One region of the Paenibacillus sp. CFBP13512 genome, then DNA from elsewhere that is predicted to be linked to it. Evidence: predicted binding sites of a transcription regulator. Region 1 holds the regulator's gene; the other holds the start of a gene.

Region 1 (4,758 bases):
CATGCATATTTTCCTTTGAATGAACCGGGAACAATACGTACAGCTTCTGCTCCAGGCAGATCATTTTGTAGTAAAGCATTTACTTTTTCGTATGTCACTGTACCTGCTGTTTTCTCAACATGTACGGCATTAGCACCTTCAGCGACTGAGCCATCAATATTGAACTTCACCCAGACCATAAGGTCTTCTTGTGCTATGTTCTTACCTTCAACTACCCAATACGTTGAAGTATCTGTCCAGACAGAATTAAATGTACGTGTCACAGATACGATATCAGCCTTTTCCTGTGCACTGTTGATCGCCAGCTGCTCTTTACTCCATGGCTGCGCCATAACATGAACATAAAATTGATTAACACCTAATACAAGCAATCCTACTACTACAATAATGATTGCGATCCATTTTCCACTTCCCAAATTTCGCAAAACACGCCATCCTTTCCTGTCGACTTCCGGTTAGCGTTTGAGCAAACCTTCAAAAGCACTTTGGGCTTCATGACGAATTTTTTCTTCATCCAGTGTTAATGATATACCATCTTTGATCAATTGCTTACCATCTACCCAGACATGCAATACATCTTTAGCTGATGCAGAATAAATGGTATGTGAGATAAAGTCAGTACGTGGCAAGAAATGCGGTTGATCTACATTTAATGCCGTAATATCGGCTTTCATACCGACAGCAAATGTACCTACGTCATTCAAAAATACAGATTTCGCACCGTATTCTGTACCCATTTTCAATGCTTCTAATGCAGGTACCGCTGTTGGATCTCCGGATACTCCTTTATGAATAAGAGCTGCCAAACGCATCTCTTCAAACATATCCAAGTTGTTATTACTTGCCGGGCCATCTGTTCCTAAAGAAACGACTACACCTGCACGTAATAAATCAGGAACACGAGCAACACCACTTGCTAATTTCAGATTACTACCTGGATTATGCGAAACAGCTACTTTATGTTGCGCAAGCATTTCGATCTCTTCATCATTCAAATGAACAGCATGTGCCAAAAGGGCTGGACGCGTGAAAAATCCTAATTTCTCCAAATGAGCTACAGGACGTAATCCATAATCAGTTACATTTAATTGTACTTCAGCTAACGTCTCAGACATATGTGTATGCAGCGGCAAATCCAAGTCATGTGCTGCTTGTACAAATTGTTCGATGTATGCAGGAGGACATGTATACGGCGCATGTGGAGACATCATTGTTGTAATACGTCCATCAGCTTGACCGTGCCAATCCCGTGCAAAGTCGATAGATTGTTGTAACTTTTGCTTTTGCTCTTCTTCTGAACATAAGCCGATAACACCACGCATCAATACAGCACGCATTCCTGATTGCTCTACGACTTCAGCAACACGCTCTGAACGATCATACATATCCAGGAATGTCGTAGTACCGCCTTTTAACATTTCAAGTACAGATAATGATGTTCCCCAGTATACATCGTCACTGGTAAACTTCGCTTCCATCGGCCACATTTTTTCCTGTAACCATACTTGTAGTGCAAGGTCGTCGCCATATCCACGTAGCAAAGACATTGCCGCATGACCATGACTGTTCACTAGACCCGGGATAAAGAACAAATGATTACCATCGACTACTGTTGTTCCTTCTTCAATCACAGGCTCTTCTTCTCCAAGATAAGTGATCCATCCATCTTCAATCACCATATGTCCGAAAAGCATCGATTTTTCTTCACTCATTACAGCAAACATACCGTTTTTGATAACCCATTTGTTCGAGGTGTTATTCATTAGTTTCATGTTCCTTTCCATCTTCCAGATAATAGGCAAGGCTTAGTAAGTCCGTTGTAAAATCAGCAGTGTGTACACGAATATGCGGTGGAGCTTTCAAAATAATCGGTGCAAAGTTCAAAATGGCTTCGATCCCTGCTTCAATCAATTGATCTGCTACACGCTGTGCTTCAATATTAGGCACAGTAATAATACCAATACGAATACTTTTCGCTTTGACTGTTGCTCCAAGTTCTTCGATCGGTTGTACAACTAATGTATTGATCATCGAACCGACTTTGGGTTCAAGAGAATCAAACACAGCTACGATTTTCATCGTTTCTTTCAAATACATATTATAGTTCGAAAGGGCATGCCCTAGATTACCTGCACCTACAAGTGCGACATTGATCTGTTGATCTAATTTTAAAATATGACGTATTTTCTCAATCAGATAGGATACATCATACCCGATTCCTTTACGTCCAAAATCTCCAAAATAAGCTAAGTCTTTGCGAATTTGTGCTGGATTCAAATCTAATTTTTGTCCCAATTCTTGCGAAGACACTGTGGGAACTTCACGGGTGTGAAGTTCGTTCAGATATCTAAGGTATACAGGTAGTCTTCGCACGACTGCTTCTGATATTTTGTCGGATTTCATGCTTGCTCCCCCTCTTGATTTACAGTTTCCTTTTCAGGTTCGGCCTGGCTAAGCCATTCTGTAATACGGGGTACCATCTGCTCTGTCGGCATATGTTCCATTTTGGGACCGGGTAATGAATATAGAAAATGCTTGCCATAATAGGACTCGATCACACGAGTGTCATAGACAATAACGATTCCCCGATCACTAGATGTCCGTACTAATCTACCAAAACCTTGTTTGAAACGGATAACTGCTTGCGGTACAGATAATTTCATAAATGGATTTTTCTTTTCTTTTTTAAGCCGTTCGCTTTTGGCTTCTAGCAATGGATGATTGGGCGGTTGAAAAGGTAATCGTACAATCGCCAGACATGTTAATGCTTCGCCAGGAATATCGACACCTTCCCAGAAGCTACTTGTTCCAAGCAATACAGAAGCAGAACGCTCCTGGAATCTACGAGTAAGCTTCGTCCGACTCCCTCCATCAACGCCTTGACCAAATACAGCAATATCACTATGTGATAACTTCTCTTTTAATGGTTCATACACCTGCTTGAGCATTCGATATGAGGTAAATAAAACCATCATTCGTCCTTGCGTTGCTTTCGCAGTCTCTGCTAACGAGTTCGCTAATGTATCTACAAAGAATGCATCACCGACACTGCCTTTGACACTTGGGAAGTCACGTGGAATCAACAATAGCGATTGCTCACGATAATTAAAAGGTGAAGATAACTGTTCAGTCATCAATCTGCCTTCTTTTTCCGCTTCGACAAGTCCCAGTTGTTCAATCATATATTGGAATTTCTTTTCTATTGATAATGTTGCGGATGTTAGAATAATACTTTTCTTTTTATCGAAAAAGTACTCTTTCAATTGCTTGCTCACATCCACAGGCACAGCATACATCTGTAAAGACTTGCTACGGTAATTTCCATTGGCTTCATACCAGTAGACTGTATCTGTACTTTCCAGCTTCACAAATTGACGTAGATCGTCTCGAACGACAGTCAAATCTTTGAATAGACCCGATACATCAGTCACCAGACTATCTGTGCCTAACTGTTCATCGCTTTCTTTGATCTGATTCATTACTTGTTCGCCTTTACGAATCAATTGACTCAGTCCGATATGGATCTGATTCTCCAAATCCGTAATTACCGTCCATTCTGTTGGTTGCTTCTCAGGTAACAAACGTAATGTAAATTGTCCAGCTTCTCCCGGAGCAGCATCACTACGCTGAGGTAATAAAGCAAATAATAATTCACTCAATTTGTCCCAGTTTTCTTTGACATCTACAATTTCAGGATATAGATTATCTATCGCTATCGCCCAATCCATACCACGCTCATTACCAGATGAACCTAACTGTTGACGCAAAATAGCCAGCTGACCATTTTTACTGTCTTTGAACAAACGAAGTAACGGATGAACCAATGTGAAATATTTCATATGCATACCCAAGTGCTTACCTGCTACATCTTCTAAATGATGCGCTTCATCAATCACCAATCGATCATAAGCAGGCAATAATTGGTGCCCTGCTTTGACATCGGTAAATAATTTGGAATGGTTCGTAATAACGACATCAGCTGTACCTGCTTCATGCTTCGCACGATGGTAGAAGCATTTGCGGAACCACGGACATGCACGACCAAGACAAGAATCGGTATCACTCGCTACCGTCTCCCAGAAATCGGCTCCACGGTTACCCATGTTCAGCTCTTCATCGTCACCGGTTTCCGTCGAATTTAACCAGACAATCATTTGAGCTGCAATCAATACATCTTCTTTAGGACTTTGAAATTCTTTTGTATTTATTTTATGCTCAAATTTGCGCAGACACAAATAATGCTGGCGTCCTTTAAATACGGCAGCACGAAATGTAAATGGAATCACTTGAGTCAGTAATGGAATATCCCGTTCTCGTAACTGTTCTTGCAAATTAATCGTATGTGTACTTACCATCACACGATCGTTTTCTTTTACACTATGATAGATCGAAGGTAATAAATAACCTAACGATTTGCCCGTTCCTGTTCCTGCTTCGATCAATAGATGTTTATCATCCGTCATCGCTTTGATCACTTCTTCAAACATCCGATTCTGCGGTTCACGTTCTTCATAATGAGGAAGTAAATTACGCAAATTCTGTTTCACTTGCTCCAAAAATTCATCAAAGGACACATCGGCAAGTGGCATATTTCCACGCTCTTCATGAGCAGGTAAAATCTCATTCCAATCGCCTACTTTTAACGCCAATTGACGGAAAAAGCGATGTTCGTCTAAATCTTGAATCGGCTGTGCTTCTTTCTCCATCCGTACTCCATCAAAATACCAACCTAGATCGCTATCCTGATTATCAAATAGT
Region 2 (4,758 bases), on a different contig from region 1:
TTTCTTCTTTGACAGGAGAGAACTACCGATTTTTTGATGCAAATTAAAAAAGCAAAATCATCTATATCTGATTTTGCTTTTGGAATAGAAGGTTATACAAAAGGACTTTAAAGACAAAAATTGATAATCTGTTTAAGGCCACAACTGCTGATGTGTCCATTGACCCTCATAAAGAATATATTGATACCTTGTGTGTTTGCGATCAGGGTCGGCTTGCCAAAACTCGATTTCTTGAGCATGTACAGCGAATAGTCGCCAATTAGGAGTTACAATATCAGGATCACGATGAATCTTTTCTTCTTGCATCCCAATAGATTGTTCTAATTGTTCTTGATTCTCCAGCGGTTGGCTTTGACGTTCGGTCATAGCCACAGCGCGAGCAATGGTTGATCGTCTTCTCAAATCAATGGCTCCTGCTTCTAGACCTTGATCTTCAGCGATACCTCTAATCCGAATCTGTCTACCTAACTCAGGCCAATAGAACGTAAGAGCTACCTTTGGATTATGTTGTATATGTTGACCTTTTTGACTTTCCAATCCGGTTGCAAAATAAAAAGATTCTTCTGTAGCTTCTTTGAGAATCAATACTCGTGCATCGGGAAACCCATGATGATCTACTGTTGAAATTGTCATTGCATGAGGTTCTTTAACTTTCATTTCGATCGCTAATTTCATCCAATCTAAGAAGAGTTCAGTCGGATTCTCCGGTAATGATTGAGTATCCCAGGTAGGGAAAGGGCCAGATAAAGCTTTCAAACCACGCAAGATATTGCTTGATTGTGTACTCATTTTACCAACCACCTTTATATAATTTGTTCTCACTATAACATAACCAATGTATAGTCAATAAACGCGTTGATCAAAGATGTTATACAAGAAACATATGTTTATATAACTTTGTGAAAATATGAACAAATTGCGAACTTCTCTCAAACCCCTTGCAATGTGATAAAAATCACAATATAATAGCAATACAAGGTGAATTAATTCACAAATAAAATAAATCAAAAAAGACTATATTAAAAAATAGAAGAGCCAACAAGAAGATGGACACCATAGAGAAACCACACACTTCTCTTGCACCTACATCTTAATTCACCTGAATTTTACTTGTCGGACATTCAGCATAGACCATACAACTTTGGATAAGAACCATTTACATGATAAAAAATAAAGAATTATCAGGAGGAAGAAACCATGAAAGTAGCTGTTATAGGATGTACTCACGCAGGAACTGCCGCTGTTGTTAATACCGCTAAATTGTACCCGGATGCTGAAATCACTGTATATGAACGTAACGATAATATTTCATTCTTATCTTGCGGGATCGCGTTATATGTAGGTGGAGTAGTAAATGATCCAGACGGATTGTTCTACTCTTCTCCAGATCAATTAGCTGATCTAGGTGTAACCACTAAAATGTTGCATGAAGTGACAGCGATCGATACGGATAACAAAACATTACAAGCTCGTGATCTGACTACAGGTATTGAACTTACAGATACGTATGACAAATTGATTATGACAACGGGTTCTTGGCCGATCGTTCCTAAATTTGAAGGTATTGAACTGGATAACATTTTACTTTGCAAAAACTACAATCACTCCAATACGATTATTGAAAAAGCGCAACATGCTAATAATATCGTTGTTGTAGGCGCAGGTTATATCGGTGTTGAACTGGTAGAAGCATTCCAAATGAATGGTAAACAAGTGACATTGATCGATGCTGAAGATCGCATTTTGAACAAATATCTAGATCCTGAATTTACATCTCGTACCGAAGAATCACTGCAAGAACATGGCATCGAATTAGCGTTATCAGAGAAAGTGGTAAAATTCACAGGTGAAAATGGTAAAGTCACAACCGTAGTTACTGACAAAGCGACCCACAAAGCAGATATGGTCATCTTGTGTATCGGTTTCCGTCCAAATACTGAATTGCTTAAAGGACAAGTCGATATGTTAGTTAACGGTGCTATCCTTGTAGATAAATATATGCAAACCAGTAAAAAAGATGTGTTCGCTGCTGGAGATAGCTGTGCTATTTTCTACAACCCAACAGGTAAACATGCTTATATTCCTTTAGCTACTAATGCAGTTCGTATGGGTACACTGGTTGCTCGTAACCTTGTTCAACCTACGAATGAATATATGGGTACACAAGGAACATCCGGTATCAAAATCTATGAAGATAATATTGCAGGAACAGGTATGACCGAAACAGCTGCTCGTGAAGCAGGATTAAATGTAGAAACAAGCACCATGCATGATCATTACCGTCCAGAATTTATGCCGACACATGAGACGGTAACCTTGAAAGTCGTGTACGAAAAAGAAACACGTCGCATCTTAGGCGCACAATTGATGTCTAAAGTCGACTTAACTCAATCGATCAATACCATCTCGGTCTGTATCCAAAATCAAATGACAGTGGATCAATTAGCCTTTATCGACTTCTTTTTCCAACCACATTACAACAAACCTTGGAACTATTTGAATACGGTAGGTTTGCAAGCATTAGCACCTATCCAGACCCAACAAGAAGTTCACGCTTAATCGGGTTTGAAATAAGTCATTTTATATCATCGTAAGCTCCTATTAGATATTGATTAAAGTTCTACCCCTAACAAAGCCTGTACAGTTCCCCCACTGTACAGGCTTTTGTGCTTAATTTCACAAATTCTTTTCCAAAGTGATATTTGTTACTTTTTTCACAAAGTAATTGTATTAAAATTGAAATATGCAAAGGTAATTTAATTATACGGAAATAGATGCTTATAAGGGGGATGCAACACAATGGCTTATTACAAACCACAACAGATTGCAATGAATACGATTGAGACGGGAATCATCAAAGCCAAGTCGACATGGATACAGATGCTTGTACTCGGGTTTTTAGGTGGAGCTTTTATTGCGCTAGGATTTTTATTAGATATTCGAGTGATTGCGAATACACCGGAAGCCTGGGGAAGCTTTGCTAACTTTATCGGAGCGGCATTGTTCCCTGTGGGACTGATTCTTGTACTGGTTGCAGGTGGAGAACTGTTAACTGGTAATATGATGGCTGTCCCGTTAGCGCGGATGGCGAAGCGGATCAGTACCCTTGAAGTAGCACGTAATCTACTTGCGATTACGGTAGCGAATCTATTAGGCGCTTTATTCGTCGCTTACTTCTTCGGTCATGTGGTGGGATTAACAGAAACTGGTCCTTATTTGACCAAAACAGTAGAAATGGCAGGGCATAAGTTAGAAGGAAGCTTTGCCCAGATGTTTTTATCCGGGATTGGATGTAACTGGTTGGTAGCTCTAGCGGTCTGGTTATCGTATAGTGCCGACAGTATTAGTGGTAAAATACTCGGAATCTGGTTCCCGACCATGGCATTTGTTGCTATCGGATTTCAGCACGTTGTCGCTAATATGTTTTTGATTCCAGCAGCGATCTTTGCAGGGTATTATTCATGGGATATGTATCTGATGAACTTTATTCCGGTATGGCTCGGTAATCTCACAGGTGGAGCTGTATTTGTAGCAGGGATTTATTTCACAGCCTATATCAAAAAAGATCATCAACTGACACCAGCCAATTCTGGACATACTCAGCATCATGAACCTACAGTCTCAACGATGCCAGCGGTATCGGCTACAGCAACATTACCGTTGCAACATAGCGATCAAGCTCATTAATCGCAAGCAGGTGTAGAAAAAAAGATCTTCATGTTGATGAAGGTCTTTTTTTGCGTTATAGAGGAAGCTAATGATCTTCTTGTAACATCATACAGTCAAAATAGTATACTTATTAAATAATCATGACGATATCTTAATTATCTCTGAAAGAGTAGGTGATTTCTGTGCATATTCAAGAACTATCTGTAGACGATCATATACCACAGATCAAACCATTTATGGATCAATTTAATAGTAATCAAGAGTTGGCTCTTCCGCCGTATGATCGTGTGCATTTTTCGCTAGCCGCTTATGAAGGTGAGCAATATATTGGTGGAGTCGTTGGCTCGATGGTCTGGGGATTGTTATATATTCAATTACTTGCTGTCGATCATGTATACAGAGGCAAAGGGATTGGAGCAGACTTGTTACAAGCGATCGAAGATCAAGCTAGGCAGCAGGGAGCCAAAGTGAGTGAATTAACGACAATGAGCTGGCAAGCGCCTCAATTTTATATGAAGTACGGGTATACTATTTTTGGCGAAATTCATGATATTCCGATCGAAGGACAGACCAAGTATTATATGAAAAAAAATCTACTCTCTTCGACACAAAGTTAAGTTTGTCTTTATTGGATATAGATGAAGCTTAAGAGGTCATCTATAAACGTATAGAAAAACGGATATACGCTAGGTTTGATGCTGGATATCACCTGATGATTTGCAAATATAGTAAGCTATTTTTGGCGGTATGCTTTATGATAAAGTAGAGACCATATGCATCATGAACTACCCATTATAAAGGTACGGAAAATAGAGGTGTTGGACTATGTCTGATAAAGATTTAAACGAATGGACTGAAAACGAAAAAAATTTACAAGCAGAGATCGAACGATTACAGCTTCTGGCAGACGAGCGTCTGGAAGCTAAAGTGAAAGCAGAAAAAGCAGACGAGAATAAGTCTTCCTTTATTGCTATGCTTAGTCATGAGATTCGAACACCTATGAATGGTATTATCACAATGGCGGATTTATTACAGCAGACTTCACTTGATGAAGAGCAGACACGATATAACGAGATTATTCAATCCAGT

What was found. The regulator Rex, encoded in region 1, represses fermentation and respiration genes when NADH is low (regulators of the CRP and FNR family bind a similar motif). The targets are predictions, from matches to a motif close to TTGTGAAATATTTCACAA.
Region 2: PaeCFBP13512_RS10830 (formate/nitrite transporter family protein) is a predicted target of Rex. The motif match lies at 2,665-2,682, and genes of this name have one in related genera.

Annotation. Positions count from the first base shown of each region.
Region 1 is NZ_QGAD01000001.1:75,688-80,445, forward strand. It holds gene PaeCFBP13512_RS00335 (cell wall elongation regulator TseB-like domain-containing protein) at 1-425, opposite strand, end outside; gene PaeCFBP13512_RS00340 (amidohydrolase) at 456-1,763, opposite strand; gene PaeCFBP13512_RS00345 (redox-sensing transcriptional repressor Rex) at 1,756-2,403, opposite strand; gene dinG (ATP-dependent DNA helicase DinG) at 2,400-4,758, opposite strand, start outside.
Region 2 is NZ_QGAD01000006.1:93,722-98,479, reverse strand. It holds gene PaeCFBP13512_RS10840 (pyridoxine/pyridoxamine 5'-phosphate oxidase) at 133-789, opposite strand; gene PaeCFBP13512_RS10835 (FAD-dependent oxidoreductase) at 1,198-2,559, shown strand; gene PaeCFBP13512_RS10830 (formate/nitrite transporter family protein) at 2,800-3,687, shown strand; gene PaeCFBP13512_RS10825 (GNAT family N-acetyltransferase) at 3,852-4,286, shown strand; gene PaeCFBP13512_RS10820 (sensor histidine kinase) at 4,495-4,758, shown strand, end outside.